3 regions of the Burkholderia metallica genome follow, and region 2 is predicted to be linked to each of the others. Evidence: predicted binding sites of a transcription regulator. Region 2 holds the regulator's gene; each other region holds the start of a gene.
What was found. The regulator LexA, encoded in region 2, represses DNA repair genes until DNA is damaged. The targets are predictions, from matches to a motif close to ACTGTATNNNNATACAGT.
Positions count from the first base shown of each region.

Region 1 (10,080 bases), 1.2 Mb from region 2:
AGCTCTTGCTGATGTAGGCCGCGAGCGAGCCGGCCAGGTAAAAGTCGTACCACTCGAACACGGTGCCGAGCGACGACGCGAAGATCACCTTCTTCTCTTCGCCCGTCATCGGCGAGTGCGAAATTTGCCCGCCTAGGGTTGCCATGAGTCGTCTCCAAGTCCCTTGATTTAGATGTGCGGCCGCCTCGGGTAAGCGGGCCTGTCGAGGATTATTGGTACGGAAACTTACGGCGGACTGACGCGCGCCGGCAAAACGGCTGCACGTTAACCCGCGCCGAATCGTCTGCTTCGTATAGCCATCGTGCCTTCAACGTCCGGCAAGTAGCCGGTTTCGACGTTGTTGCGGCGTGCTGCGGCGGTGCGCGTCAGGGTTAATCCGGGGGCGTATCGGTCAGCGGCAGGCTGACGCGTACGAGCGTGCCGGCGAGGCGCGGCGCGTGCTGGTACACGTGATCGTCGAGCGTCAGCGTGCCGCCGTGCTGCGTGGCGATCTCGCGCACGATCGCAAGGCCGAGGCCGCTGCCGTCGCCTTCGCGGCCGAGAATCCGGTAGAAGCGCTCGACGACGCGCTCGCGTTCGGCGGCCGGGATGCCGGGGCCGGTATCTTCGACTTCGAGATGCACGACCCGCGTCGCGGGCTCGGCGCGCACACGCACCGTGATGCGGCCGCCGTCCGGCGTGTAGCGGATCGCGTTGTCGATCAGGTTGCCGAGCATCTCGCGCAGCATCACCGGATGGCCGTCGACGTCGAGCGGCGTGTCGTCCGGCGGGCCTTCGTAGCCGAGATCCATCCGTTTCGCGAGCGCGGCCTGCACCCAGTCGCGCACCGCGCGCCGCGCGAGCGACGCGATCTCGACCGGCTCGAACGTCAGCCCGCTCGCACGGTTCTCGGCGCGCGCGAGCGCGAGCAACTGCGTGACGAGCCGCGCGGCCTGCTCGGAGCTGGTCGCGATCTGTTCGAGCGAGCGCTGCACGTCGGGCGGGACCGGATGGCGCAGCGCGAACTCGGCCTGCGTGCGCAGGCCCGCAAGCGGCGTCTTCATCTGATGGGCGGCGTCGGCGATGAAGCGCTTTTGCAGCGCCATGTTCTGTTCGAGGCGGGCGAGCAGGTCGTTGAACGACGTGACGAGCGGCTCGATCTCGGGCGGCGCGCGCTGCGCCTCGACGGGCGACAGGTCGTCGGGCCGCCGCGCGCGGATGTGCGCCTGCAGCGCGTTGAGCGGCGCGAGCCCGCGCGACAGCCCGAACCACACCAACAGGATCGCGAGCGGCAGGATCACGAACTGCGGCAGGATCACGCCCTTGATGATGTCGTTCGCGAGTGCGTTGCGCTTGTCGAGCGTTTCGCCGACCTGCACGAGCACGGGCTGCGTGCTGTCGGATCGCGGCAGCGCGACCGTCGTATAGGCGACGCGCACGTCGTTGCCGCGCAGCAGGTCGTCGCGAAACATGACGACGCCGGGCGGCGGCCGGTCCTCGTCGCGCGGCAGCGGCATGTCGGCTTCGCCCGCGACCAGCTCGCCGCGCGTGCCGAGCACCTGGAAGTAGACGCTGTCGACGTTGTCCGCGCGCAGGAAGTCGCGCGTCTGCTCCGGCAGCGTCAGCTCGGCGACGCCGTTGACCGGATGGATCTGCCGCGCGAGCACGTACGCGTTGGTCTCGAGCGCGCGATCGAACGGGCCGTTCGCGATCGTTTTCGCGACCAGATAGGTGACGGCGATGCTCATCGGCCACAGCAGCAGCAGCGGCGCGAGCATCCAGTCGAGGATCTCGCCGAACAGCGAGCGCGGGCGCGGCGCCTCGGGCTCATCGGTTTCGTCGGGCGGGGCGAACGGGTTTTCGTAGCGCGCGTCGCGCGCCTCGTCGGCGGCCGACGACGGCGCGCCGGTCGGTTGGCGGGGATGGGCCGGCGTGGCCATCGCGGCGACGCCCGGGTTCAGCGCAGCGGCGTGCCGGCCACCGCGGGCTGGGGCGCGGCCGTGTCGGTCGGCGCGGCGGGCGCGACTTTCTCGAGGCAATAGCCGAGGCCGCGCACGGTCGAGATCCGTACGCCGCTGGGTTCGATCTTCTTGCGCAGCCGGTGCACATAGACTTCGATCGCGTTGTTGCTCACTTCCTCGCCCCATTCGCACAGATGGTCGACGAGCTGCTCCTTCGACACGAGCCGGCCGATCCGCTGCAGCAGCACTTCGAGCAGGCCGAGTTCGCGCGCGGAAAGATCGAGCACGCGATCGTTCGCATACGCGATCCGGCCGACCTGGTCGAACGCGAGCGAGCCGTGGCGCACGACGGTCGGGCCGCCGCCCGCGCCGCGCCGGGTCAGCGCGCGCACGCGCGCCTCGAGCTCGTTGAGCGCGAACGGCTTGGCCATGTAGTCGTCGGCGCCGAGGTCGAGCCCCTTCACGCGCTCGTCGACGCTGTCGGCGGCCGTCAGGATCAGCACGGGAAGGTTTGAATTGCGGGCGCGCAGGCGCTTGAGCACGTCGAGCCCGGACATTTTCGGGAGCCCGAGATCGAGGATCAGCAGGTCGAAGGTCTGCATCGACAGCGCGGTATCGGCGTCGACGCCGGTCTTCACGTGGTCGACCGCATAGCCCGATTGGCGGAGTGACCGGGTGAGGCCGTCCGCGAGTATGCTGTCGTCTTCCGCGATGAGAATTCGCATGGTGCTGACCGATGGCCGGCAGGGCGTTCGCGCCGGCCGGCTGTCTCCGAAGTTATTCGTATACAACGCAGCCTGCATTGCGGGCTTGCACAAAACACTGTTTTTTTATACAGTGTCTGCATTCGTGGGCAGCGCTTGATAGCGGGCGCGCCTCTTACAGACGCTGCTCATCATAGCAAAGGACGATTCATGGAAGATAGCAAGAAGGGCTCCGGGATGACCGCCGAGAAGAGCAAGGCGCTGGCCGCCGCGCTTGCCCAGATCGAAAAGCAGTTCGGCAAGGGCTCGATCATGCGCATGGGCGACGCCGAGGCGGCCGAGAACATCCAGGTCGTGTCCACGGGCTCGCTCGGTCTCGATATCGCGCTTGGCGTCGGCGGCCTGCCGCGCGGCCGGGTGGTCGAGATCTACGGTCCGGAATCGTCCGGTAAAACCACGCTCACGCTGCAGGTCATTGCCGAACTGCAGAAGCTGGGCGGCACGGCCGCGTTCATCGACGCCGAGCACGCGCTCGACGTTCAATATGCAGCGAAGCTCGGCGTGAACGTGCCGGAGCTGCTGATCTCGCAGCCGGACACCGGCGAGCAGGCGCTGGAAATCACCGACGCGCTGGTGCGCTCGGGCTCGATCGACATGATCGTCATCGACTCGGTCGCGGCGCTCGTGCCGAAGGCTGAAATCGAAGGCGAGATGGGCGATTCGCTGCCGGGTTTGCAGGCCCGCCTGATGTCGCAGGCGCTGCGCAAGCTGACCGGCACGATCAAGCGCACGAACTGCCTGGTGATCTTCATCAACCAGATCCGGATGAAGATCGGCGTGATGTTCGGCAACCCGGAAACCACGACGGGCGGCAACGCGCTCAAGTTCTATTCGTCGGTGCGTCTCGACATCCGCCGGATCGGCTCGATCAAGAAGAACGACGAGGTGATCGGCAACGAAACCCGCGTGAAGGTCGTCAAGAACAAGGTGTCGCCGCCGTTCCGCGAAGCGATCTTCGACATCCTGTATGGCGAAGGCATTTCGCGTCAGGGCGAGATCATCGATCTCGGCGTGCAGGCGAAAATCGTCGACAAGGCGGGCGCCTGGTACAGCTACAACGGCGAGAAGATCGGCCAGGGCAAGGACAACGCGCGTGAATTCCTGCGCGAAAATCCGGAAATCGCACGCGAGATCGAGAACCGCATTCGCGAATCGCTTGGCGTGGTCACCATGCCCGATGGTGTGGTCGAGGACGAAGCCGAGGCGATGGACGAAGAAGAGTGATGATCGGGCGCCGAGGTCAGGCTGGCGAGCCGGAGGAGAGCGACGTGCCCGAAACGGCAGGCCGCTCCAGCCGGCGAGCCGGATCCTCGGGCGCCGATCGGCGGGGCGCGGGCAGCGATGCCGCGAACCGCACCGCGACGAGGGCATCCGACGATGCCCTCGTTTCGTTTGAGATTGCCGCACCGGCCGATCCGTTCGACGACGATGAATCGTTCGACGCGCACGACCGCCCCCGCCGTCGTGTTTCCGGTGTCAGCTTCCCGGGCGATCGCGCACCCGATGCGTCGGCGCCGGCCAGGGAAGACGTCTATACACGCAGCAGCCAGCATCCACGCCGCACGCGTCGAGCATCGGGCGCTGCCGCCGGCAGTGCTTCCGGTGAAGCCGCCGGCGCCGGCGAGCGCAAATCATCGAAGCCGCAGCGGTCGTTGAAGGGGCGCGCACTCGGCTATCTGTCCAGGCGCGAATACAGCCGCACCGAACTCGCGCGCAAGCTGGCGCCCTACGTCGGCGAAGACGAATCCGTCGAGCCCGTGCTCGATGCGCTGGAGCAGGAAGGGTGGCTGTCCGATGCACGCTTTGCCGAGAGTCTCGTGCATCGTCGCGCGTCGCGTGTCGGTGTCGCACGCATCGTCAGCGAGCTGAAGCGGCATGCGGTGGGCGACACGCTCGTCGAGGAGGTGAATGCGCAGCTGCGCGAGACCGAATGGGCGCGCGCGCAGGCCGTCTGGCGCAAGAAATTCGGTGCACTGCCGCAAACGCCGGCCGAGCGTGCGAAGCAGGCGCGCTTTCTTGCCGCGCGCGGCTTCTCGAGCGCGACCATCGTGAAGTTGCTGAAGGTCGGCGACGATTTCCCGATCGACGACTGAGCACGCCGATCGCGCGCGTGGCGCGCGATTTTGCTGCAACGCAACCCCTTCCGGACAGGCGGGAATACCCGCCGTCGCGTCCAACTGTCTCAAATACCCAATATGCTAAAATCCGTGGGTTTTCCTCTTCGGCCTCAACCTCCAGCATGCCGCTACCCGAGCCCGTGCCCCGTCAGTTGCGACATCGACGCGCAATCCGAGCGGAAGCTTACGAGCGCGGCGACGGCTTGTGGGATATCGAAGCCTGCCTGACCGACCACAAGCCGCGCGATGTCGCGCTTGCGTCGGGCATCCGGCCCCAGGGCCTGCCGATCCACGAACTCTGGCTGCGCGTGACTATCGATCGTGACCTCAATGTCGTCGACGCCGAAGCGTCTTCGGAATGGGTTCCCTATCCCGGTCACTGTCAATCCGCCTCTCCCGCCTATCGGGCCCTCATCGGGCTCAATCTCTTCCGCAACTTCCGCCGCAATGCGAACCGGCTGCTCGCCGGCGTCGCAGGCTGCTCCCATCTCACCGAACTGTGCGCGGTGCTGCCGACGGCAGCGATCCAGGCGTTCGCCGGGGAGGTGTGGAACGTGCGTGAAGAAGGCGGCGAAGGGCCGGATCACGACGGCGCGCACGACGACGCACCTTTCCAGCTCGGCCGCTGCCGGGCGTTGCGGTTCGACGGCGAGGTCGTGCGGCAGTATTACCCGCGCTGGTATGGCGCGAGCCGGCCGGACGTGCCCGGTGATGGCAGCACGAAGGAATGAACGGAAATCATTCGAAGAAGCGTCTTAAGCGACTTTTCATCCAACTCTCAGACTGAAGGGAATCACGCATGAAGATTCACGAGTACCAGGGTAAGGAAATCCTGCGGAAATTCGGAGTCGCGGTACCGCGCGGCAAGCCGGCGTTCTCGGTGGAGGACGCTGTCAAGGTGGCAGAAGAGCTCGGCGGCCCGGTCTGGGTCGTGAAGGCTCAGATTCACGCAGGCGGCCGCGGTAAAGGCGGCGGCGTGAAGGTGGCGAAGTCGATCGAGCAGGTCCGCGAATACGCGAGCCAGATCCTCGGCATGCAGCTCGTCACGCACCAGACCGGTCCGGAAGGCCAGAAGGTCAACCGCCTGATGATCGAAGAAGGCGCCGACATCAAGCAGGAACTGTATGTCAGCCTCGTCGTCGATCGCATCTCGCAAAAGATCGTTCTGATGGGTTCGAGCGAAGGCGGCATGGACATCGAAGAAGTCGCCGAAAAGCACCCGGAACTGATCCACAAGGTCATCGTGGAGCCGTCGACGGGCCTGCTCGACGCACAAGCCGACGACCTCGCCGCGAAGATCGGCGTGCCGGCCGCTTCGATTCCGCAAGCGCGCGCGATCCTGCAAGGTCTGTACAAGGCATTCTGGGAAACCGACGCATCGCTGGCCGAAATCAACCCGCTGAACGTCTCCGGCGACGGCAAGGTCATCGCACTCGACGCGAAGTTCAACTTCGACTCGAACGCGCTGTTCCGCCACCCGGAAATCGTCGCGTACCGCGATCTGGACGAAGAAGATCCGGCTGAAATCGAAGCGTCGAAGTTCGACCTCGCGTACATCTCGCTCGACGGCAACATCGGCTGTCTCGTGAACGGCGCGGGCCTCGCGATGGCGACGATGGACACCATCAAGCTGTTCGGCGGCGAGCCGGCGAACTTCCTGGACGTCGGCGGTGGCGCCACGACCGAGAAGGTTACGGAAGCGTTCAAGCTGATGCTGAAGAACCCGGATCTGAAGGCGATCCTCGTGAACATCTTCGGCGGCATCATGCGCTGCGACGTGATCGCGGAAGGCGTGATCGCCGGTTCGAAGGCCGTGAACCTGAACGTGCCGCTCGTCGTGCGCATGAAGGGCACGAACGAAGACCTCGGCAAGAAGATGCTGGCCGATTCGGGCCTGCCGATCATCTCGGCGGACAGCATGGAAGAGGCTGCGCAGAAGGTCGTCGCGGCTGCCGCAGGCAAGTAACGCTATCGAATACGCATGGCGGCGCGGCTGGCACGCGACGCCAATCGAACAGAGGTCAAAATACATGTCGATTCTGATCAACAAGGACACGAAGGTCATCACGCAGGGCATTACCGGCAAAACCGGTCAATTCCATACGCGCGCCTGCCGTGAATACGCAAACGGCCGCGAAGCATTCGTCGCGGGCGTGAACCCGAAGAAGGCCGGCGAAGATTTCGAAGGCATTCCGATCTACGCGAGCGTCAAGGAAGCGAAGGCCGAAACCGGCGCGACCGTGTCGGTCATCTACGTTCCGCCGGCAGGCGCAGCGGCTGCGATCTGGGAAGCGGTCGAAGCCGATCTGGATCTCGCGATCTGCATCACGGAAGGCATCCCCGTGCGCGACATGATCGAAGTGAAGGACCGCATGCGCCGCGAAGGCCGCAAGACGCTGCTGCTCGGGCCGAACTGCCCGGGCACGATCACGCCGGACGAGCTGAAGATCGGCATCATGCCGGGTCACATCCACCGCAAGGGCCGCATCGGCGTCGTGTCGCGTTCGGGCACGCTGACGTATGAAGCGGTTGCTCAGCTGACGGCACTCGGCCTCGGCCAGTCGTCGGCAGTCGGCATCGGCGGCGACCCGATCAACGGTCTGAAGCACATCGACGTGATGAAGATGTTCAACGACGATCCGGATACGGATGCGGTCGTGATGATCGGCGAAATCGGCGGTCCGGACGAAGCGAACGCCGCCGAGTGGATCAAGGACAACATGAAGAAGCCGGTGGTCGGCTTCATCGCGGGCGTCACGGCGCCCCCGGGCAAGCGCATGGGCCACGCCGGCGCGCTGATCTCGGGCGGTGCGGATACGGCCGAAGCGAAGCTGGAAATCATGGAAGCGTGCGGCATTACCGTCACGCGCAACCCGTCGGAAATGGGCCGTCTGCTGAAGAAGGCGCTGTAATATTTCCCCCGGGTTCGTCCTGCAGAAAACGCCGGCATTGCCGGCGTTTTTTGTTATGCTCGCGCAATGAATTCGTAAGCACCGGGCATGCGTCGCGCATGTGCCGGCGATGAACCGGGCCGCCTGCGAGCGGCCGCTGTCCTGTCCTCACGGCCATGCTCGAATTCCTGACGTCGCTGCATTGGGGCGCCGTATTCCAGATCGTCATCATCGATATCCTGCTCGGCGGCGACAACGCGGTCGTGATCGCGCTCGCATGCCGCAACCTGCCGGCGAACCAGCGGCTGCGCGGTGTCGTCTGGGGCACCGCGGGGGCGATCCTGCTGCGTGTTGCGCTGATCACGTTCGCGGTCGCGCTGCTCGACGTGCCGTTCCTGAAGTTGGGCGGCGGGCTGCTGCTGCTGTGGATCGGCATCAAGCTGATGGCGCCGGCCGACGACGCGCACGACGACATCAAGCCGGCCAGCCGGCTGTGGGACGCCGTGAAGACGATCGTGATCGCCGACGCGGTGATGAGCCTAGACAACGTGATCGCGATCGCCGGCGCGGCCGAACAGGCCGATCCGTCGCACCGGATCCCGCTCGTGATCTTCGGGCTCGTCGTCAGCGTCCCGATCATCGTGTGGGGCAGCACGCTGGTGCTGAAGCTGCTCGACCGATTCCCGATCGTCGTGGCGCTCGGCGCCGGGCTGCTCGGCTGGATCGCGGGCGGGCTGATCGTGAACGATCCGGTCGGCGATCGCTGGGCGGTGCTCGATACGCAGCCGGTGCTCTACGGCGCGAGCATTGCGGGCGCGCTGTTCGTCGTGGCGATCGGCTACGCGCTCAGGCGCCGCAGCGGTACCCCGCGCGCGCACTGACACTGGCCATCCGGCCGACTGCCGGATTCGGACCCCGCTGGCTACGATCGAGACGCCTGCCTCTACCGGCAGGCGTTTTTCGTTTCCGGAGCCTGCCATGTTCGAAGCCTTTTCCGTTTCCCTGTTCCGTCGCGTTGCCGCCGATCTGCGGCGCGCGAACCGGCCGTCGCCGCGCTGGCGGCCGGCCGGCTTCACGCTGATCGAACTGATGATCGTGCTGGCGATCGTCGGCGTGATCGCGGCCTATGCCATTCCCGCGTATCAGGATTACCTCGCGCGCTCGCGGGTCGGCGAGGGGCTCGCGCTCGCGTCGTCCGCGCGGCTTGCCGTCGCCGACAACGCCGCGAGCGGCGCGAGCCTCGACGGCGGCTACAGCCCGCCGGCCGCGACCCGCAACGTCCAATCCGTCGCGATCGACGGCGAGACCGGCCAGATCACGGTCACTTTCACCGCGCGCGTTACTGCGGCCAACGCCAATACGCTGGTGCTCGTGCCGTCCGCGCCCGACAAGGCCGACACACCCACCGCGCGCGTGGCGCTTAAAAAGGGTGCGATGCAGGCCGGTGCGATCGCGTGGGAGTGCTTCGCCGCCGGCAAGGATGCATCGTCGCTGCCGGCGCCGGGGGCCGGGCCGCTGCCGGCTGACGCCGCGACGCTGCCTGCGAAGTACGCACCGGCCGAGTGCCGTGCGTAATGTGCGTGATCGGAACGGTGGCGCAGCCGTGCGGTGCGGGCAGCCCGCCTGCCGCTTCAGCCGGCCGGGGCGGCTGCGCCGCGTCGGGTCGCGGCGCGACGGCCCCGCACAGAGCGAGGAAAGTTTTGTATAGTGCGCCGGTTGCTGACATCCGGTTCGCTCATGCCTTCTACTTTTTCCCGTTCGTTGCCGCTCGTTGCGCTGGCTGTCGCCCTGATCGTGCCGTATGCGATCACGAATCACACGTATCCGATTCCGACCTTCTATTCCGAGTTTTCCGCGCTGGTGCTGTATCTGCTGGTGGGGGTGTCCGTCGTGCTGCTCGCGCGCACGGGTCGCCCGACCGAGCCGTTCGCCGCGCCGGCCGCGTTCGTCGCGCCGCTCGGGTTCGCGGCGGTGCTCATCGCGCAGGTCGCGCTGATCCCGCTGAAAGTGCCGTCGATGAACTGGCTGGCGGTCGGCTATCTTGCCGCCGCACTGGTCGCGATGCAGGCCGGCTATGCGCTCGCGCGCGACGGGCTGACCGAGGCCGTGTCGCGGATGATGGCCGGCGCGCTGCTCGTCGGCGGCGTGTTCGCGGTCGGCACCCAGATCGTGCAGTTGTTCCACCTCGAATCGGCGCTGTCGCCGTTCGTCGTGATCTACAACGTCGCGGTCGATCGCCGCCCGTACGGCAACATGGCGCAGGCGAACCATCTGGCCAGCTACATCGCGTTCGCGCTCGCGGGTGCGCTGTATCTCGTGCAGACGCGCCGGCTCGCGGTATGGGCGTGGTTCGCGCTGTCGATCGTGC
Region 1 covers NZ_CP013401.1:3,005,818-3,015,897, reverse strand. Annotated here, with positions in the region: gene WJ16_RS13625 (MFS transporter) at 1-145, opposite strand, end outside; gene WJ16_RS13620 (sensor histidine kinase) at 372-1,919, opposite strand; gene WJ16_RS13615 (response regulator transcription factor) at 1,937-2,665, opposite strand; gene recA (recombinase RecA) at 2,855-3,928, shown strand; gene recX (recombination regulator RecX) at 3,928-4,797, shown strand; gene WJ16_RS13600 (DUF2889 domain-containing protein) at 4,944-5,552, shown strand; gene sucC (ADP-forming succinate--CoA ligase subunit beta) at 5,621-6,787, shown strand; gene sucD (succinate--CoA ligase subunit alpha) at 6,852-7,733, shown strand; gene WJ16_RS13585 (TerC family protein) at 7,889-8,593, shown strand; gene WJ16_RS13580 (pilin) at 8,691-9,287, shown strand; gene WJ16_RS13575 (PglL family O-oligosaccharyltransferase) at 9,450-10,080, shown strand, end outside.
Region 1: a site for LexA is predicted at 2,762-2,779, ahead of recA (recombinase RecA). Genes of this name have one in related genera too.

Region 2 (10,080 bases):
AAGCGCGACACGCGCGGCGGTGCCGACGGTGCGGCGGCGGAATAATTGCGCACGTCCATGATCGATCAGTCCTGCATGTCGCGACCCGTGAGCCGCAGGAACACATCTTCCAGATTGGCCGGGCGATGCAGATAGCGCAACCCCGTACGACCCTTGAGCCGCGCGCTGAGCGGTTCCGGATCGCTCACGTAGCAGAACAGTGTCTCGCCGCTGATCTCGGTGCGCTTCGCGAACGCCGACAGCTCGTCGCGCAGCGTGGCCGGATCGGGCCCGTAGATCTCGATCACGTCGCAGCCGATCTCCGATTCGATCAGCGCGTGCGGCGCGCCTTCGGCGATCTTGCGGCCTTCCTCGATCACGCACAGGCGATCGCACAGGCGTTCGGCTTCTTCCATGAAGTGCGTGGTGATCAGGATCGTCTTGCCGCGCGCGAGCAGCGAGCGCAGCCGTTCCCACATCAGGTGACGCGCCTGCGGGTCGAGGCCCGTCGTCGGCTCGTCGAGCACCAGCACGTCGGGATCGTTGACGAGCGCGCGGGCCAGCGTCAGGCGGCGCTTCATGCCGCCCGACAACTCGCCGACCTTCGCATCGGCCTTGTTCTCGAGCTTCGCGAATTCGAGCAGCGGCTTCACGAGCGCGCGCGCAGCCTGCGCCGACATCCCGAAATAGCGGCTGAAGACGACCAGGTTCTCGCGCACGGTGAAGTCGGGGTCGAGATTGTCGAACTGCGGGACGACGCCGACGCGCCGGCGCGCAAACCGCGCACGCGCTGGAACCGGTTCGCCGCAGAGCGAAATGGTGCCGGCATCGGGATGCGCGAGGCCGAGCAGCATTTTCAGCGTGGTGGTCTTGCCGGCGCCGTTCGGCCCGAGCAGGCCGTAGCATTCGCCGGCTTGGACGGTGAACGACAGATCGTTGACGACGAGCTTGTCGCCATAGTGCTTTTCGACGTTCCGGAAATCGATCGGTGCAACGGACATGGGCAGGTCGTCGTTGTAAGCGGGCGCGGACGCATTCCGCTGCCGGATGCGTGGCCGGCGTGCGAACCGATCGGACGATTGCGAGTCACATGGGCATGACCGAAGCGCACGACGCCGGCGCCCGATGGCCCGCTGGAGTACGAACGGGCCATTCTAGTGCATCGGCTGCGTCTCTTCAGCGCATCCCTGCACGGTGCGATGCATGCGCGCACCGATCGTGCACCGCATCATTGCGCACGCGCCGAGCGGGGCGAATCAGCGTTTTCCATCCCTTGCGTCCTGAATTGCGGCGCACCATGATGAATACGTAGGCTCGTTGGCGACAGGGAGGTTTCATGGCTAGCTACAACAAGATTCTGCTGTGTTACGACGGCACGCTCGAAGGGCGCAAGGCCCTGCGTTGCGGCGCCAATCTCGCGATGGACCTGAAGGCCGAGACGCATTTGCTGTCGGTCGTCGACATGCGCTCGAGCATCGCGCAGAGCGCCGGTTTGCTGACCGACGTCGCGTGCGGCCGGTTCGAGGAAACCGCGCGTGAAATCCTGCAGGAAGGGGTGAACTGGCTGCGCGAACGCGGCGTGCAGGCCGAAGGCCATTTCGCGTTCGGCTATCCGATCGACGAAATCGCGAATCTCGCGACGGAGCTGAAGGTCGACCTCGTCGTGGTCGGCCATCGATGCCGCAGCGGGCTATCGAGATGGTGGATGGGCTCGGGCAACACGCAACTGCTCGATCGCGTGAACTGCAGCATCCTGGTTGCGTGTTCGTCGGCGGAAGAGCAGAAGGCCGAAATCGCGCGCGAGCGTGAAGCCGCGACGGCGAACGGCAAATGATCTGAAGACTCGATGGCTATCTGGCCGGTGATGCGTGCCGGCTAGGTGCCGCACCGCTTCGGCGGCGCGAGCGTCGAGCGCGGCCTGCTAGGCGTGCAGGTCGATCGAAGACAACTTCCACGAAAACAGCCCGAAGCGGTGAAAGATCGCCGCATAGCGTGTGCCGTCGGCACTGCGCTGATAGGTCACGACAAATTCGTCGATATTCCGGTAGCCGGCGCTGGTTTGCTGCGGATGCGGTGATGGTGCGGCATCGACCGCGCTGGCCGGTACGGCGGCGGGCGCAGGCGGCGATGATGCGGCGGTAGCAGCCGCGTTGCTGCCCGGCGTGACCGTGCTCGCCGGAGCCGGATTGGCGGATGGCGCGGCCGGCGGGCTGCTCGGCGGCGGATTCGACCATTCAGGTGGGCGCTCACCCGGATTGCCGCGCGGCGGCAATCCGCTCATCAACGCGGCCACGCCTTCCGGCGTCGCGTAGGCATCGACGAGCGGGCCGATCAGCGCGGCCCCGATCAGCGCACCGATCACCGCGAACGGATTGTCCTTCTTCACTGCGTCGATCCGGCGCATCAACTCTTCCGTGACTTGCTGCTTCAGGCTGATGCGCAGCGACGGAAAATCGACATATTCGCTGATGGCCTGCGCATCGCGCGCATCGATCGCCGATTTCAGGCGACCGATCGCGATGTACGGCGACGCGTACGCATAGCCGATCGCCGCGACGATGGCGACGGCCAGCACGACGATCAACAGGGGCTTGAGCCGCCATGCGCGGCGCGGCGATCCGGTCACGTTGCCTCCGGTGCGGACAGGTTCCGCAATCAGAGACCGCCCGGCGTAGCCGATCGTTCCTCGGCGATGCAGCGATCGATCATCCGGCACACGGCATCGATCGTGCCGACCATGATCAGGCGCGAACGGCCGTGATACACACGCACCGGCGCACGGCGCGCGGGTTCCGCGTGATTCAGGCCGGCGTTCAGCGAGACCCGCGCGAAAGCGGGCAGCGCCGACGGCAGCAGGGACGCCTGCCGTTCGACTGCGACTTCTTCTTGCACGGGCGCCGCCGCGGACAGCGGTGCGCAGGGCGTCCGGCCGCGCAAGTGACGGAGGCGGCCGAATTGACGGAAAGGCAGCAGACGGGAAAGGCGTTCCATGATGTTCTCCTCAGCGAGACGGAATGTCAGAGTTCGCCTGATCGGATCAGTCCGACGGCGATGCCTTCCAGCGCGAATTCCGCGCTGCCGGCCTTGACGAAGATGTTTTCGTAATCAGGGTTCTCCGCGATCAGCTCGAGGCCGCCGGGCCGGCGCATCAGGCGCTTGACGGTGACGTCGTCGCCGAGACGCGCGACGATGATCTGGCCGTCCTTCGCTTCGGTGCGCTTCTGCACCGCGAGGAGGTCGCCGTCGAGGATGCCGGCGTCGCGCATCGACAGGCCGCGCACTTTCAGCAGGTAGTCGGGCTTGCTGGAGAACAGCGCGGGATCGCACGCGTAATGCTGCGAGATGTGCTCCTGCGCGAGGATCGGGCTACCGGCTGCCACGCGGCCGACGAGCGGCAGCGACAGCTGCATCAGGCCGGCATGCGGCAGCGTGAACTGGTGCGGGGCATCGTCGATGCCGAGCAGGCGGATGCCGCGCGACGCGCCGGCTGCCAGCTCGATCACGCCTTTGCGCGCCAGCGCGCGCAGGTGCTCCTCGGCCGCATTCGGCGAGCTGAAGCCCAGTTCGGCCGCGATCTCGGCGCGGGTGGGCGGGAATCCGGAGCGCTCGATCGCGCGACGGATCAAGTCGAACACTTGCTGCTGACGGGCGGTGAGTTTGGTCATGGCTCAACTGTATGGATAGACAGTGAGCTGTATTTTTATACAGTAGTTCGGGAATTTCAAGTGTTACTTGAGGTTCGACGCGATCGCGCCGGTTCCGACGCGATTTCGCGACGCCCGGACGCCGGTTCATCTGCCGCAACCGTCCATCCCGTCTGCGTTAGCACTTTTGAGTATTAAAAAATGAGGAACGATTATTTTTAATCATGTAACCCGTTCGCTAGACTGGCCCGACATCGCAATACCGACAACACTGGAGAACCAAGGATGGGCAAGCGCAATACGGGGCTGGTGGGCGGAGTGGGCCGCCTGATCGCAACACTCGCGCTGGGCGCGGCGGCGGCGCTGGGCGTCGCGACGCACGCGCAGGCCGATACGACTTTCCTGAACGTGTCGTACGACCCGACGCGCGAGCTGTATCAGGACTTCAACCAGGCGTTCGGCAAGGAGTGGAAGGCGAAGACGGGCGAGACCGTCAACTTCAAGCAGTCGCACGGCGGCTCGGGCGCGCAGGCGCGCTCGGTGCTCGACGGCCTGCAGGCCGACGTCGTCACGCTGGCGCTTGCGTACGACATCGACGCGCTCGCGAACAAGGGGCTCGTCAGCAAGGACTGGCAGAAGCGCCTGCCCGACAACGCATCGCCGTACACGTCGACGATCGTGTTCCTGGTGCGCAAGGGCAACCCGAAGGGGATCAAGGACTGGGACGACCTGACCAAGCCGGGCATCTCGATCGTCACGCCGAACCCGAAGACGTCGGGCGGCGCGCGCTGGAACTACCTGGCCGCATGGGCGTACGCGGTGCACAAGCCGGGCGGCAACGAGCAGACGGCGAAGGAATTCGTCACGAAGCTCTACAAGAACGCAGGCGTGCTCGATTCGGGCGCGCGCGGCGCGACCACGAGCTTCGTGCAGCGCGGGATCGGCGACGTGCTGATCGCGTGGGAAAACGAGGCGTTCCTGTCGGTGAAGGAATTCGGCACCGACAAGTTCGAGATCGTCGTGCCGTCGGTGAGCATCCTGGCCGAGCCGCCGGTCGCGGTGGTCGACAAGGTGGTCGACAAGAAGGGCACGCGCAAGCTGGCCGACGCGTACCTGAACTTCCTGTACAGCCCGCAGGGCCAGGAGATCGCCGCGCGCAACTACTACCGGCCGCGCTCGAAGAACGTGCCGGCGGAGCTCACGAAGCAGTTCCCGAAGCTGAAGCTGTACACGGTCGACGATACGTTCGGCGGCTGGACGAATGCGCAGAAGACGCATTTCGCGGACGGCGGCGTGTTCGATTCGATCTACAAGCCGCAGTAACGCCATAACGACAGCGGCGCGCCACGACAGCGCGCCGCATCCCCGACGGGCCGCCGGCGCGATTCACTGCGCCGGCGTTTGCGTCGGACCCATGAGCAGCATCGACCCAGCAAGAGCATCCGATGACGACGTACACCTTTCGCAAGCCGAGCGCGCTGCCCGGTTTCGGCGTGACGCTCGGCATCACGGTGGCCTATTTAAGCCTCGTGGTGCTGATCCCGCTCGCCGCCACGTTCCTGAAGACCGCGACGCTGTCGTGGGACCAGTTCGTCACCGCCGTCACGTCGCCGCGCGTGCTCGCGTCGTACCGGCTGACGTTCGCGTCCGCGCTCGGCGGCGCGCTGATCAACGCCGTGTTCGGCTTTCTCGTCGCGTGGGTGCTCGTGCGCTACACGTTCCCGTTCAAGCGCCTCGTCGACGCGATCGTCGACCTGCCGTTCGCGCTGCCGACGTCGGTCGCCGGCATCTCGCTCGCGGCCGTCTATGCGACCAACGGCTGGGTCGGCCAGTATCTCGCGCCGCTCGGCATCAAGATCGCGTTCACGCCGGCCGGCGTGCTGGTCGCGCTGACCTTCATCGGGCTGCCGTTCGTCGTGCGCACCGTGCAGCCGGTGCTCGAGGATTTCGAGCGCGAGCAGGAAGAGGCCGCCGCGTGCCTCGGCGCATCGCGCTGGCTGACGTTTCGCCGCGTCGTGCTGCCGGCCGTGCTGCCGGCGCTCCTCACCGGGTTCGCGCTGGCGTTCGCGCGCGCGCTCGGTGAATACGGGTCGGTGATCTTCATCGCCGGCAACGTGCCGATGAAGTCCGAGATCACGTCGCTGCTGATCATCACGAAGCTCGAACAGTACGACTACGCGGGCGCAACCGCGCTCGCGGTCGTGATGCTCGTGGTGTCGTTCCTGATGCTGCTGCTGATCAACACGCTGCAGTGGTATCTGCAGCGCAGGACGAGCAAGGGCGCGAGCGGCCCCGCGCCCGTCACCGTCAACGCCGTCGCGGCAGGAGGCCAGCAATGAGCCAGGAGGCCACCGTCGTGCTGAAAACCCCGTCGCCGGCCGCGCGCGCCGCGAAGCGGCTCGACCCCGTCAGCGAGTCGCGCGTCGTGCGCTGGCTGCTCACGGGCATTGCGCTCGCGTTTCTCGCGTTCTTCCTCGTCGTGCCGCTTGCCGCGGTGTTCGTCGAGGCGCTGAGAAAGGGCGTCGGCTTCTATCTCGAATCGCTCGCCGATCCCGACGCGTGGTCGGCGATCAAGCTGACGCTGACCGTCGCCGCGATCGCCGTGCCGCTGAACCTCGTGTTCGGCGTGTGCGCGTCGTGGGCGATCGCGAAATTCGAATTTCGCGGCAAGGCGCTGCTGACGACGCTGATCGATTTGCCGTTCTCGGTGTCGCCGGTGATCTCCGGCCTCGTGTACGTGCTGCTGTTCGGCGCGCAGGGCTGGCTCGGGCCGTGGCTGCAGGCGCACGACGTGCAGATCATCTTCGCGGTGCCGGGCATCGTGCTCGCGACGATCTTCGTCACGTTCCCGTTCGTCGCGCGCGAGCTGATTCCGCTGATGCAGGCGCAAGGTACCGACGAGGAGGAAGCCGCGCGCGTGCTCGGCGCGTCGGGCTGGCAGATCTTCCGTCGCGTGACGCTGCCGAACGTGAAGTGGGGCCTGCTGTACGGCGTGATCCTGTGCAATGCGCGCGCGATGGGCGAATTCGGCGCGGTGTCGGTCGTGTCCGGCCACATCCGCGGCGTGACCGACACGATGCCGCTGCACGTCGAGATCCTGTACAACGAATACAACTTCGCGGCGGCGTTCGCGGTGGCGTCGGTGCTGGCGCTGCTCGCGCTCGTCACGCTCGCGCTGAAGCTGCTCGCCGAGCGCCACCTCGCCGCCGAACTGGCCGGTGCGCGCGACGCCGTTCCCGCACATGCCGGCCCCGTCGCCGCCGTTTCGTCGAAATCGTAAAGAGGCAACCAGAATGGGTATCACCGTCCGTAACCTTCAGAAGCGCTTCGGCGATTTCACGGCGCTCGACAACGTCTCGCTCGACTTCCCGCCCGGCGAGCTGGTCGCGCTGCTCGGGCCGTCCGGCTGCGGCAAGACCACGCTGCTGCGCGTGATCGCGGGCCTCGAGCACGCGGATGCCGGCCAGGTCGTGCTGCAGGGGCTCGACGTCGCGTCGGTCGGCGCGCGCGATCGCCAGGTCGGCTTCGTGTTCCAGCACTACGCACTGTTTCGCCACATGACGGTGTTCGAGAACGTCGCGTTCGGGTTGCGCGTGAAGCCGCGCCGCGAGCGGCCGTCGGAAAGCGCGATCCGCGACAAGGTGCACGAACTGCTGAAGCTCGTGCAACTCGACTGGCTCGCGCAGCGCTATCCGTCCGAGCTGTCGGGCGGCCAGCGTCAGCGCATCGCGCTCGCCCGCGCGCTCGCGGTCGAGCCGAAAGTGCTGCTGCTCGACGAACCGTTCGGCGCGCTCGACGCGAAGGTCCGCAAGGAGCTGCGCGGCTGGCTGCGCCGCCTGCACGACGATCTGCACATCTCGACGATCTTCGTCACGCACGACCAGGAGGAGGCGCTGGAAGTCGCGGACCGCATCGTCGTGCTGAACCGCGGGCACGTGGAGCAGGTCGGCAGCCCGCAGGACGTCTACGATCATCCGCAGAGCGCCTTCGTGTACGAGTTCCTCGGCGCGGCCAACCGGCTGCCGGGCACGGTTGCCGGGCGCGGCTTCGTGGCCGAGGGCGCGGCCGCGCCGATCGAGGTCGACGCCGATTTCGCGGGCCCGGCGAACGCGTACGTGCGGCCGCACGACCTGCAGTTGTGGCCGACCGCCGAAGGGCACCGCGACGGCATCGCGGTGGACGTGCGCCGCGTGATTCCGCTCGGCGGCTCGGTGCGCGTGGAGCTCGAGGCGCGCACCGGCGGCGCGCTGGAGGCGGAACTCGACCGCGATGCGTGGCGCGCGTTGTCGCTGCAGGTCGGCGACGGCGCGACGGCCGTGCCGCGGGCCGTGCGGGTGTTTCCCGCGAGTTGACGCAGGCAGACAGGGCAGGGGGCGCAAAATGCTCCGATTCGACAATCAAACAACGACAGCCTAAGAGGCATACCCATGAATTTTCAGCAATTGCGGTTCGTGCGCGAAGCGGTGCGCCAGAACATGAACCTGACGGAAGTCGCGAACGTGCTGTACACGTCGCAGTCGGGCGTGTCGAAGCAGATCAAGGATCTCGAGGACGAACTGGGGGTCGACATCTTCATCCGGCGCGGCAAGCGGCTGACGGGGCTCACGGAACCCGGCAAGGCCGTGCACCAGCTGATCGAGCGGATGCTGCTCGACGCGGAGAACCTGCGCCGCGTCGCGCGCCAGTTCGCCGACCAGGACAGCGGCCACCTCGTCGTCGCGACGACGCACACGCAGGCGCGCTACGCGCTGCCGAAGGTGATCCGGCAGTTCACCGACGTGTTCCCGAAGGTGCATCTGGCGCTGCGCCAGGGCAGCCCGCAGCAGATCGCGCAGATGATCCTGAACGGCGAGGCCGATCTCGGCATCTCGACCGAGGCGCTCGACCGCTATCCGGACATCGTCACGTTCCCGTGCTATTCGTGGCATCACACGGTCGTCGTGCCGAAGGGCCACCCGCTCGTCGGCCGCGAGAACCTGACGCTCGACGAAATCGCCGAATACCCGATCATCACGTACGACCAGGACTTCACGGGCCGCTCGCACATCGACCAGGCGTTCACGCAGGCAGGCGCGGTGCCCGACGTCGTGCTGACCGCGATCGATGCGGACGTGATCAAGACCTACGTCGAACTCGGGATGGGGATCGGCGTCGTCGCGGCGATGGCCTACGATCCGCAGCGCGACACGGGGCTTGTCGCGCTCGATACGCAGCATCTGTTCGAAGCGAGCACGACGCGCGTCGGGCTGCGCAAGGGGGCGTTCCTGCGCGCGTATGCGTACCGGCTGATCGAGATGTTCGCGCCGCATCTGAACGAAGCGGAAATCGCAGGGCTGTTGCGCGAAACCGTCTGACGACCGCGCGTCGTGCGCCATCCGCGCGATCGTCGCGGATGGCCCGACGCACGTTTCACCGGATGCCCTGCATCGCGAGGCGGCGGCCGATCTGCTGCCGTCATGGTCATCCGGCTGATCGAAACATCGATCGCAATCGCGTTTTCCCGATCCGCTGCTTCGCCATCCGCGGCGAACGACATGGTTCGATTGCCCGGACAACGACAAGAACACGCCGGCATGCCCGAACGCGTCGCGTCGGGTTCAGCCATTCGGCCGGCATGCCGGACGATACGTAGCCCGACAAATGTGATTCAATGCGCGTGAATGCCGAGTGACGCGCGTTCGCGCCGCGCGTCGGCCATCCTGCTTACTGGCCGGTTCGCAACTGCGGCGCAATCCGCCACGCCGGGCCGCGGTGCGCAACGCGAAGCCCGCAAGCCGTGCGCATTCGCAAAAACAATGCACACGGCTTATCCGTTCCGGCACATTCGGCAACCTATCGTGCAGCACGCAACACGCGTGACGAAGAGGTAAACAATGGATCTGAAATGGTTGCTCTTTTCGTTCGAAGGCCGGATCGGGCGTCTGCCGTGGTGGATCTACGTGCTGGTTTCCACGGTGCTCAGCGCGGTGATCGATGCGGGTTCGCGCGGCTCGACGCAGGACGATCCGTCGCTGCCGGCGATGCTGGCGCTGATCGTCGTCGCGGTCGTGGCCGCGTGGTCGTCGATCGCGGTCGGCGTGAAGCGGCTGCACGACATCGACAAGTCGGGATGGTGGATGCTGTTGATGTTCGTCCCGATCGTCGGCGCGCTCGCGTTGTTCGTGATGAACGGCTTCATCGCCGGCACGCCGCATGCGAACCGGTTCGGGGAACCGCCTTCGGCCGATGAAGACGAGCCCGCGCCGCGGGACCCGGCGTGATGTCGCGCTCCGAATAAACCCTTAAATATTGATCAGACAGGTTGCGCGTCGAAGCGAATCGGTACAGCATACCTTCACTCCGCCGGCTTCCCGCCGGCGGTGGCGCGTCAACGACAGCGCGCGTCAGGCAGTCGGCCGTCTGCCTCGCTTCCATTCCGTGGTACCGACAGCAGCATCGATGGCCATTGCCCGGGTAG
Region 2 covers NZ_CP013401.1:1,769,484-1,779,563, forward strand. Annotated here, with positions in the region: gene WJ16_RS07985 (ABC transporter permease) at 1-59, opposite strand, end outside; gene nodI (nodulation factor ABC transporter ATP-binding protein NodI) at 66-980, opposite strand; gene WJ16_RS07995 (universal stress protein) at 1,316-1,813, shown strand; gene WJ16_RS08000 (DUF2939 domain-containing protein) at 1,901-2,605, opposite strand; gene WJ16_RS08005 (hypothetical protein) at 2,635-2,970, opposite strand; gene lexA (transcriptional repressor LexA) at 2,997-3,644, opposite strand; gene WJ16_RS08015 (sulfate ABC transporter substrate-binding protein) at 3,909-4,946, shown strand; gene cysT (sulfate ABC transporter permease subunit CysT) at 5,069-5,962, shown strand; gene cysW (sulfate ABC transporter permease subunit CysW) at 5,959-6,903, shown strand; gene WJ16_RS08030 (sulfate/molybdate ABC transporter ATP-binding protein) at 6,917-7,975, shown strand; gene WJ16_RS08035 (CysB family HTH-type transcriptional regulator) at 8,051-8,977, shown strand; gene WJ16_RS08040 (DUF805 domain-containing protein) at 9,497-9,883, shown strand.

Region 3 (10,080 bases), on a different replicon from region 2:
TCGGCCCGTTGATGCCGCGCGGGCTGTAGTGCGATTCCCAGCCGCCGGTCGTCACGATCACCATCGCGCGCTTGCCCGCCAGCGATCCCTCGCCGTAACGGTCGCCCCAGTGGCTGTCGGAATGCTCGCCGACGCCGTATGCGAAACCGTACGCATATACGCGCTCGACCCAGCCCTTCATGATCGCCGGCATCGAGAACCACCACAGCGGAAACTGCAGGATCACCGCGTCGGCCCACTTCAGCTTGGCCTGCTCGCGCGCGATATCGTCGCGCTGCGTGCCCGTCTCGAATGCACGCTTCGAATCGAGCGCGGGATCGAAGCGCGCATCGGGCGCGCGATCGGTCACGTCGCCCGCGTCGAACGCGGCCTTCCAGTTCATCGCATACAGGTCGGTCACCTGCACCGCGTGGCCGGCCCCTTCGAGATGCGCGACGGCATAGTCGCGCAGCGCGCCGTTCAGCGAACGCGGTTCGGGATGGGCATACACGATCAGCACGTTCATGTTCGTCACTCCGTCGATTGAATGACTGCAGGATGCCGCGGCCAAAGGTATATTTGAAATGAATTCCTGATATTCCAGGTATAGCGATGAATAATCTCAGGCGACTCGATCTGAACCTGCTGGTCACGCTGGACGTGCTGCTCGCCGAGCACAACGTCACACGCGCGGCCGAGAAGCTGAACATGTCGCAGCCGTCGGTCAGCGTGCAGTTGCAGAAACTGCGCGACCTGTTCGGCGATCCCCTGTTGCTGCCGGGGCCGCGCGGGATGCGGCCGACCGCACGCGCGGAAGCGCTGCGCGAGCCGTTGCGGGACGCGCTCGAAGCCGTCGAACGCGCGGTGATTCCGGCCACGCCGTTCGATCCCGCGACCGCGACGAACACATGGCGGGTGGCCGCGACCGACTACGGCGAATCGACGATCGTGCTGCCCGCGCTGAATGCGCTGCGGTCGGCCGCGCCCGGTACGCGGCTCGCCGTCGTCGAACTCGTGCCGCCGCGCATCGAGCAGGATGCCGAACGAAACGGTATCGATCTGGCCTTCCATACGACCGAGGGTTCGCCGCCGGGCATGCGGCGCCTGCCGCTGTTCGTCGAGCGATACGTGCTCATCGGCCGCGCCGGCCATCCGAAGCTCAAGCGGCGCCCCACACTCGCGCAGTTCGGCACGCTCGAGCACGTGATCGTGTCGCCCGACGGCGGCGGCTTCTTCGGCGTGACGGACGAAGTGCTCGCGAAAGCGGGGGCCGTGCGGCGCGTCGTGCTGTCCGTCCCGCATTTCCTGTTCGTGATGTCGGCCGTCGCCAGCACCGATCTCGTCGCGATGGTGCCCGAGCGGCTGGTGCGCGATGTGCCCGCGCTGCGTGTCGTCGAAGCGCCGGTCGACGTGCCCGGTTATGAAATGTCGATGCTGTGGCACGAGCGCGCGCATCGCGATCCGGCGCATCGGTGGCTGCGGGAGACAATCGCGCAATCGGTGTAAGCGGCACGGCCGACGGAATCGGCACGCCAGCGAGCGGGCAGCGCTCGCCTACCGGCCTCCATCGGCCGCCCCGACATCCGCCGCGTCCGCGCGGCCAAGATTCTTCATCCGGGACTTGAAACCGCGTCGAACACTGTATATATTTACAGTGCTTTTGCACCATTTGACCCGAATTCCGTCATCCACAGACGGACGGACTTTTGTGAGGCGACCATGTTCCAGTCATCCGCATTCGATCCCGAGCAACCCGGCTTCAATCCCGTCCACTTCGAGCGCGCCGCGCAGCGGGCGGTCGTCGATCTGCAGCGTGTCGTCGGCGGCCCCGCTCAGCGGGCGCTCGGCCTGCGCCGCCGCACCCACCCGGCCGCCGTCCGCACGATGAGCTGGCAGGCGCTGCTGAACGTCGAGGATCTGGCGTTCTCGAATGCCGGCTTCCTGAGCCGCAACGATCCGACCGTCGTCGATGCCTTCATCCGGCTGCGCGGCAGCCGGCTGGTCGCCGCGGACGTCGAGGAACCGGTCGACTGGCGTCGCGACGACGACGACCTGCCGGCCGTCTATCTGATCGTCAAGGCGATGCTCGAAGCGGAAGAGGAAGAACGGGCCGAAGCGGCCTGAGCGGCGCCGGGCACCGGTCGTGCGCGGCTGGCCGGTTTCGCGCCGCCTCGTTGCGGAGTGGCGCACGGAGGCCCGCAAAGGCGCACGGCACGGTCACCGCACCGCCCGCCTGCGCGCGCCTTCGGCCCAGCGGCGGGCAATACGTGTATCGTCGCACCGGCTGCACGCCGTCACGCGACGAACCTCGTCGCGAACGCAACCGCCACCCTGCCGTTACAGCCGCGCCGCGAGCCGCGCACCCTGATCGATCGCGCGCTTCGCGTCGAGTTCGGCGGCCAGTTCCGCGCCGCCGATCAGATGCACCGAGCGCCCGGCCGCCTGCAATGGGGCGAGCAGCGCGCGCTGCGGCTCCTGCCCGGTGCAGAGCACGATCGTGTCGGCCTCGATCAGTTCGTGATCGGTGCGCTGCTCGCCGTACGACACGTGCAGCCCGCGCGCATCGATCAATTCGTAGTTCACGCCGCCGACCATCTTCACCTGTTTCATCTTCAGCGTCGCGCGGTGAATCCAGCCGGTCGTCTTGCCGAGCCCCTTGCCGAGCGGCGCGGCCTTGCGTTGCAGCAGCGTCACTTCCCGTGCCGGAGCCGAAACCTGCGCACGCGTCACGCCGCCGCGCGTCGCAGCCGGGTCGGTCACGCCCCACTCTGCCTTCCACGCTTGCAGATCGAGCGCCGGCGATTCCCCCTCCTGCACCAGATATTCGGCGACGTCGAAGCCGATCCCGCCCGCGCCGACCACCGCCACTCGCCGGCCCACCGGCTGCCTGCCCGCGAGCACGTCGATGTAGCTGAGCACGTTCGGCCCGTCCTGCCCCGGGATCTTCGGGTCGCGCGGCGCAACGCCGGTCGCGAGCACGATCTCGTCGTAGCCGCCCGCGATCAGGTCGCTCGCGTCGACGCGCCGGTTCAGATGCAGGTTCACGCCGGTCAGCTCGACCTGGCGCCCGAAGTAGCGCAGCGCTTCATCAAACTCTTCCTTGCCCGGAATCCGCTTCGCCATGTTGAACTGGCCGCCGATCTCGGCGGCGCCGTCGAACAGGTCGACGTGGTGGCCGCGCTGCGCGAGCACGGTCGAGCACGAGAGCCCGGCCGGCCCCGCGCCGACCACCGCGATGCGCTTCGGCTGTTGCGCGGGCGTGTATTTCAGCTCCGTCTCGTGGCATGCGCGCGGATTCAGCAGGCATGACGCGATCCGGTTCTTGAACGCGTGATCGAGGCACGCCTGGTTGCAGCCGATGCAGGTGTTGATCTCGTCGGCGCGGCCCTGCGCGGCCTTGACGACGAACTCGGCATCCGCGAGCAGCGGGCGCGCCATCGACACCATGTCCGCGCAGCCGTCCGCGAGGATCTGCTCGGCCACTTCGGGCCGGTTGATCCGGTTGGTCGTCACGAGCGGAATGCCGACCTCGCCCTTCATCTTCTTCGTCACCCACGCGAACGCGCCGCGCGGCACCGACGTCGCGATCGTCGGCACGCGCGCCTCGTGCCAGCCGATCCCCGTATTGATGAGGGTCGCGCCCGCGCGCTCGACCGCCTTCGCGAGCTGCACGGTTTCGCTCCAGTCGCTGCCGTCCGGAATCAGGTCGAGCATCGACAGCCGGTAGATCAGGATGAAATCGCGGCCGACCGCTTCGCGCGTGCGCTCGACGATTTCGATCGGCAGCCGGATGCGGTTCTCGTACGCCCCGCCCCACTGGTCGGTGCGCTTGTTCGTGTGCATCGAGATGAACTGATTGATCAGGTAGCCTTCCGAGCCCATGATCTCGACGCCGTCGTACCCGGCTTCACGCGCGAGCGTCGCGCAGCGGACGAACGCGCGGATCTGCCGTTCGACGCCGCGCGCGCTCAGTTCGTGCGGCGCGAACGGCGAGATCGGCGACTTGATCTTCGACGGCGCGACCGCGAACGGGTGATAGCCGTAGCGGCCCGTATGCAGGATCTGCAGCGCGATCTTGCCGTCCTCCGCGTGCACCGCATCGGTGATCTCGCGATGCCGGCGCGCGGCGGCCGACGTCATCAGCGTGCCGCCGAACGGCTTGGTCCAGCCGGCCACGTTCGGCGCGAAGCCGCCCGTCACGATCAGCCCGACCCCGCCGCGCGCGCGTTCGGCGAAATATTCGGCGAGCCGCGGCAGCGTCTTGCGGCTGTCTTCGAGGCCCGTGTGCATCGAGCCCATCAGCACGCGGTTCTTCAGCGTCGTGAAGCCGAGGTCGAGCGGCGCGAGCAAGTGAGGAAAGGAGGTCGTCATGAGGATTCAGCCAAGGGGCGATGCGTGACATCGTAGGCGCGCGCCGCCTTGAACGTGAGGGGGCAAACAGCCATAATGCTTGTCATTTCCGGCCAAGACGACATGACTTCCCCTCTCGCCAAGGACCGCCTCGGGCTGCGCCGGCCGACGATTCCGGTCGCCTATACGCGCCTGCTGCTGCAGGCGCTGGCCGCGCGCGGCGTCGACCTGGCCGCCGTGCGCGCCGGCACGGGCCTGCGCGATGCGGTGCTGGCCGAGCCGGACGCGCGCGTCGCGCCGTCGCAATGGGGGCGGCTCGTGCTCAATGCGATCGAGATCGGCGGCGATCCGGGCATCGGGCTCGCGTTCGGGCTGCTGCTGAAGCCGACCGTACACGGCTTTCTCGGCTACGCGACGCTGACCGCGCGGGACATCCGCGAAGCGCTCACCGTCACGCAGCGCTACTTCCGGATGCGCAACCGCCAATATCGGCTGACTTATGCGGAAGACGAACGCGGCGCGACGCTCGAACTGCACGGCGTGCAGGCGAGCCCCGTGCTGCAGCATCACGTGATGTTCGAATTCGTGCTGACGGGGCTCGCGCAGAACATCTCGCAATGGGCCGGGCGCGCGTCGCCGCCGATCGCGCTGCGGTTCGCATGGCCGGAGCCGCCCTATTTCGCGCGCTATCGCGACCAGTTGCCGCCGGTCGAATTCGGCTGCGCGGCCAATGCGCTGTGGATCGCGCGCGACGTGCTCGACTGGCCGCTGCCGCTCGCCGACGAAGTCGCGCACCGGCAGGCGCTGGTGCAGGTGGAGCGCGAGTATGCGCAGGTGCGTCAGGAGGACGGCGATCTGGTCGAGCGCGTGCGCGCGGAGCTGGCGCGCGGAGCCGGCGACTACCCCGGGCCGGAGACGCTCGCCGACGCGCTGCTCGTATCGACGCGCACGCTGCGGCGGCGTCTGGAGGAAGCCGGGTCGAGCTACCGGCAATTGCTCGACGAAGCGCGGTTTCGCGACGCGAAGCAGTTGCTCGCCGCATCGGATCTCGACCTGAAGACGATCGCCGAGCGGCTGCAATTCACCGACCCGGCGAATTTCACGCGCGCGTTCCGGCGCTGGGCCGGGCAGACACCAAGTGCGTATCGGGAAGCGGCGGCCGGAGTGACAGGGTCGGCGACGACTCGGGCACCGGTGCGCGAATGACGCCGAGCCGTCGGCGCCATGGTGCGGCGGCAGCGACGCGCGGATTTCGGTGTCGCGCGCCGGACGACCCGTCGCCCGGCAAACCCGGACGGTCGGCCGAAAGCGTTCGCGTATGATGGGCGCCACATCAAAACGATGCCGCGCGAACCGGCGCCCGCTCCGACCCATGCCCAATCGCACCACGCTGATCGACGCGACGATCGACCGCGTCGATACCAACCTCGTCCGATTCAAGGCCGACGTCAGGAAGGCCCCGCCATACCGTTTGACGATGCAGAACGTCTGCTACTTCGTCACGGCCGACGACGTCGACTCGGAAGCGTTCAAGCAGATCGAGAAACTGAAGCCCGGCATGCGGGTGCGCGCCTGCACCTTCGCGCATCGCGGCCGTCGCCGGATCGCGTGGATCAGAAGCGGCAACGTTGCCATCGCGCCGTACGACGTGGTCGCGCAAAAGCGGCGGAACCTGTCGCTGCTCGCGTGGGCGTCGTGCGTGCTCGTGCTGAGCCTGGGCATCGCTGCCGCGGCACTCCATTCGGGTTGGGCGTTCGTGTCGGCACTGGCCACCGTCGTGGCCATCGTCAGTCTGACGGGCAGCCTGCTCGCCATCGCCGGCCTGTCCGATCTGATCTTCCAGCCGCAGCGACGCGAAGCCCAGGATAGCTGGCAATGCGAACCGTCCGGTTTCGACGTGGAAAGGAGCAGCCCATGACGAACCATGCGATGCAAACCACGTCCGGTCGCGTGACGGCCATCGGCCAGCAATCGATCGAAACGAAGGTCTGGAGCAACAACCTGGGTGCGACCACGCAAACAATCGAGGAAATCACGCTCCAGCTCGATTCGCTCGAGTCCCCGCTCGTATTCAGGACCAACCGGACGACACGCCTGTTCATCGCCGACGGCGATCGATTGAATGTCGCCTATACCGACGGCCAGGATCGCCGGATCGTCTACGGCATCCGCAACATGACCGACGGCTCGGCTTTTCTGCTGCGCCCCGCCAAAATCGCTGGCGCCCGGACCGACCTCGTTGTCATGCTCGTTTGCGTGATCGCCGCCGCCGTGGTCAGCGGGATCGTATCCGCGGTGACGCTCAGCATGGAATCGACGTTCGACGTGTTTGCGCTGATCAGCGCGGCTGCCATCGGTTTGTGCGCGCTGAGTGCGCTCCTGCGCATCCTGTTCGGCGTGATCGTGTGGCCCGAAATCAGAAGACTGGCTCAGCCGGGCGGCAAACGCGAAATGCATGCGGCAACCCAGGCGCTGTCGCTCACGCAGGAAGAAACCCGGCACGTGCGCTTCATCTGACCACGCCGCTCGTGCGGGCGCACGAAGCTGCACGCGCCGGATCGCATCGCCGCGCACACCGGCTGATTCGCCGCCAGTGCGCGCCGCTCGTTCAGGTCGAACCAGGGCCGCCCGAACGCGCGTCGTCACTCAGATCAATCCGCGCACCGCCATCGCCGTCGCCCGCGTCGATCCGCACGTCGCCCGTTGCCGCGACGATCGCGTCGTACACGTCGTCCGTCACGCACACCACCGGCACCGCAATCGCATACAGCTCGGCGGCCACGATCGCGCCGATCGAGATGATCAGGTCGCGCTCCTTCAGCACGATCGCGACCGGCCCCGTGCCGTTGCGCACGGCCTCCGCCAGCACGCTGCTGCTCGAACTCGACCCCTTCGCGTGCGGCATCACCATCACCGTGCCGGCGAGGCTCGCGCCGGCCTGCGGATGCCCGCGATCGACGATCCTTCCCGCGCCGGAATCGTAGCCGCCCCAGAAGCTGAGCGGCTTGTCGAGCACGAACGGGCGCGCGCACGCGCGGCCCGGCACGAGCGTGTCGCCCGTCAATACGTTGCGCGTCGCGTCAGTCATCGAATCGCACCTTTCCTTCATACGCCGACCATACGCACTCGCGCATGCTGCCGTACGCGACGCTCACGCCGATGTTCGCGGGCGCATACGACGCCCATTTCCCCGAATTGGTCATCACGAGCCCCGACAGCTGCTTCATCACCGGCGTGATGTACGTGCAGGTATCGACGACGATCTGGATGCCGCGCGCGGCGAATTTCTCCGCGAGGCCGGCTTCGTCCAGCTCCCACAGGATGAACCGGCTCGTGTTCACGTAGAAATCGCAGGCCGGCTTGCCGTCGTACGCGTCGAGCAACGTATCGAGCGTGCGGAATTCGGCCAGCGAGAAATGCGGCGTGCCGAGCGCTACCGCGACGAGCGCATCGCCGGCCGCGCCGTGGTTCAACGTGCGGCGAATCTCGTCGAGATCGGCCATCGCGACGTCGACCGTGCGTGGCGCCGCCTGCCCGTGCAACGCGGCGTCGAGCGTCGGCGCTTCGGGCGTCACGCCCACCGCATGAAACAGCGCGACCGCGCCGCTCGACGCGGCGGCCGCACCGAGCGCCTTGAGTTCGTCTTCGGTGGTGTCCGCCGGCAGCCCGACGATCGCCGGCACGATCGCGCCCGCGATCCGGCCGACCAGCAGCCCAAGCGCGGCGAAATGGATGTCGCGCGACGGCAGGCGGCTGAAGTCCGGCGCGTTGAACACGATCCGCGCGGCGCGGTTCGCTTCGACATGCAGCCCCGCGTACGGCGCGCGCCCGGTGATCGCGGCCGCCAGATCGAGAAAATCGCCGTAGCGGCTCGTGCGCGCGCCGAGCACCGAATTCGCGAACACGATCGCGTTCGATTCGGCCCACGCGATCTGCTCGCCTTTCGCCGGACGATTCTTCAACTGGTAAGGCGCGCACGTGAAGCTCGATTCGCAGCCGAGCTGCAGATGCGCGTCCATCAGGCGCTGCGCGTCGCGCTGGATCGTGCGGTCGCCGTGGTACAGCTCGGGATGGATCAGGTCGAGCGACCCGACGTTCAGCGTGGTCGGCACCGCGACCTTCGCGCCGGTCTCGACGAAATACTCGACGAAGTCGAGGCTTGTCCGGCCGTGGTACAGGCAGCCGTCGATATGCGCGGACGTGATGTCGATCAGGTGCGGCGCGGACATCACTTGCGCGGTGCGTGCGACGATCCGCATCGCGCGCGCGACGCCCTCGCCGAAATCCCCGCGCAGCATCGCGCTGTCGCGGTCGCTCAACTGCAGCATCGGTGGCTCCTCTGACGGGAACCGGCGGCGCCGGTTCACGAAATCCGTCAGGGGACTCTACAACTGGAAATAAAAACTGTCCAGATAGCAATCTATCCGGACCGTTTAAAAAACCAATTTACACATCTTCCCGCGTACAAAGAAACCATTGGCTCTAATTTCGCACCAGTTTACCGCGAACGGTCGCCTAGCGTTCCGCGGTCACGCTGAACAATTCGTCGCGCAGCGCCTTCGCGCGGTCGCGGCCGAACTGCGTTTCGAAATCGTCCTGCGCGGCCTGCCACGCGACCAACGCCCGCGCGAACGTCCGCTCGCCGAGCTTCGTGAGGCTCAGCGCATGGGCGCGCGCATCGTGCTCGGACGCGGCCGTCGTGACGAAGCCGTCGCGCTGCAGCGGCTTCAGCGCGCGCAGCAACGTCGTGCGGTCCATAACCAGCGCATCGGCGAGTTCGCTCATCAGCAGGCCCGGCTGGCGCTTCATGTTCGCCATGATCGAGAACTGGGCGGGCGTGACGCCCACCGGGGCCAGATGGCGCTCGTACAGTTGCGTGACGAAGCGCGCCGCCTGACGCAGCGCGAGACAGTTGCACGCCTGGGCAATCGAGGTGTCGTTCATGCCTGGCAATTTATATGTGCATATGCATAAAGTCAATGTACACTCCGCCGTAACACGGCCGGCGGCCGGCCCTCGCGTCAAGGAGACGGACATGGACTACATCGACAAGCTGCGGATTTTCCGGTCGGTGGTGGAGATGCGCAGCTTCACGCGCGCCGCCGACATGCACGGCCTCGCGCGGCCCGTCGTGTCGCGCGCGGTCGCGGATCTGGAGGCGCGCTTCGGCAGCAGGCTGCTGCACCGGACCACGCGCCAGGTGTCGCTGACCGAAACGGCCGAGCGCATCTACGAACGCTGCGCGGCCGTGCTCGACGAACTCGACTCGCTCGAAGCGGAAGCGCAGGCGCCGACGCGCGAACCCGAAGGCCTGCTTCGGCTCGTCGCGCACACGACGGCCGCGCTGAACCGGCTGGTGCCGCTGATCGCCGGCTTCAAGGCCACGCATCCGAAGGTGCGCCTCGACGTGACGCTGACCGAGCGGCCCGTCGATCTCGTCGGCGAAGGCTACGACATCGGCATCGTCGTGCCCTACATGCTGACGAACGAATCGACCGTCGTGCGGCTGGTCGAGCGGATTCCGCTCGTGATCGTCGCGACGCCCGCGTACCTGCGCGCCCATGCGCGCCCGGTCGCGCCGGCCGATCTCGCCGAGCATTCGTTCGTGCCGATGTCGCCGTCGCTGCGCCGGCCCGCGCTGTCGTTCCGCGTCGACGGCGACTTGCTGACGGTGCCGTTCCGCTTCGACATCTCGTCGAACAGCCCCGTCTTCAATCGCGAGATGGTGATGCACGATTTCGGGATCGGCGT
Region 3 covers NZ_CP013403.1:690,150-700,229, reverse strand. Annotated here, with positions in the region: gene WJ16_RS22920 (NAD(P)H-dependent oxidoreductase) at 1-505, opposite strand, end outside; gene WJ16_RS22915 (LysR family transcriptional regulator) at 592-1,485, shown strand; gene WJ16_RS22910 (DUF2471 family protein) at 1,699-2,103, shown strand; gene WJ16_RS22905 (NADPH-dependent 2,4-dienoyl-CoA reductase) at 2,317-4,350, opposite strand; gene WJ16_RS22900 (AraC family transcriptional regulator) at 4,426-5,535, shown strand; gene WJ16_RS22895 (hypothetical protein) at 5,648-6,247, shown strand; gene WJ16_RS22890 (hypothetical protein) at 6,244-6,846, shown strand; gene WJ16_RS22885 (aconitase X swivel domain-containing protein) at 6,938-7,417, opposite strand; gene WJ16_RS22880 (aconitase X) at 7,410-8,657, opposite strand; gene WJ16_RS22875 (MarR family winged helix-turn-helix transcriptional regulator) at 8,845-9,273, opposite strand; gene WJ16_RS22870 (LysR family transcriptional regulator) at 9,365-10,080, shown strand, end outside.
Region 3: a site for LexA is predicted at 1,618-1,635, ahead of WJ16_RS22910 (DUF2471 family protein). Genes of this name have one in related genera too.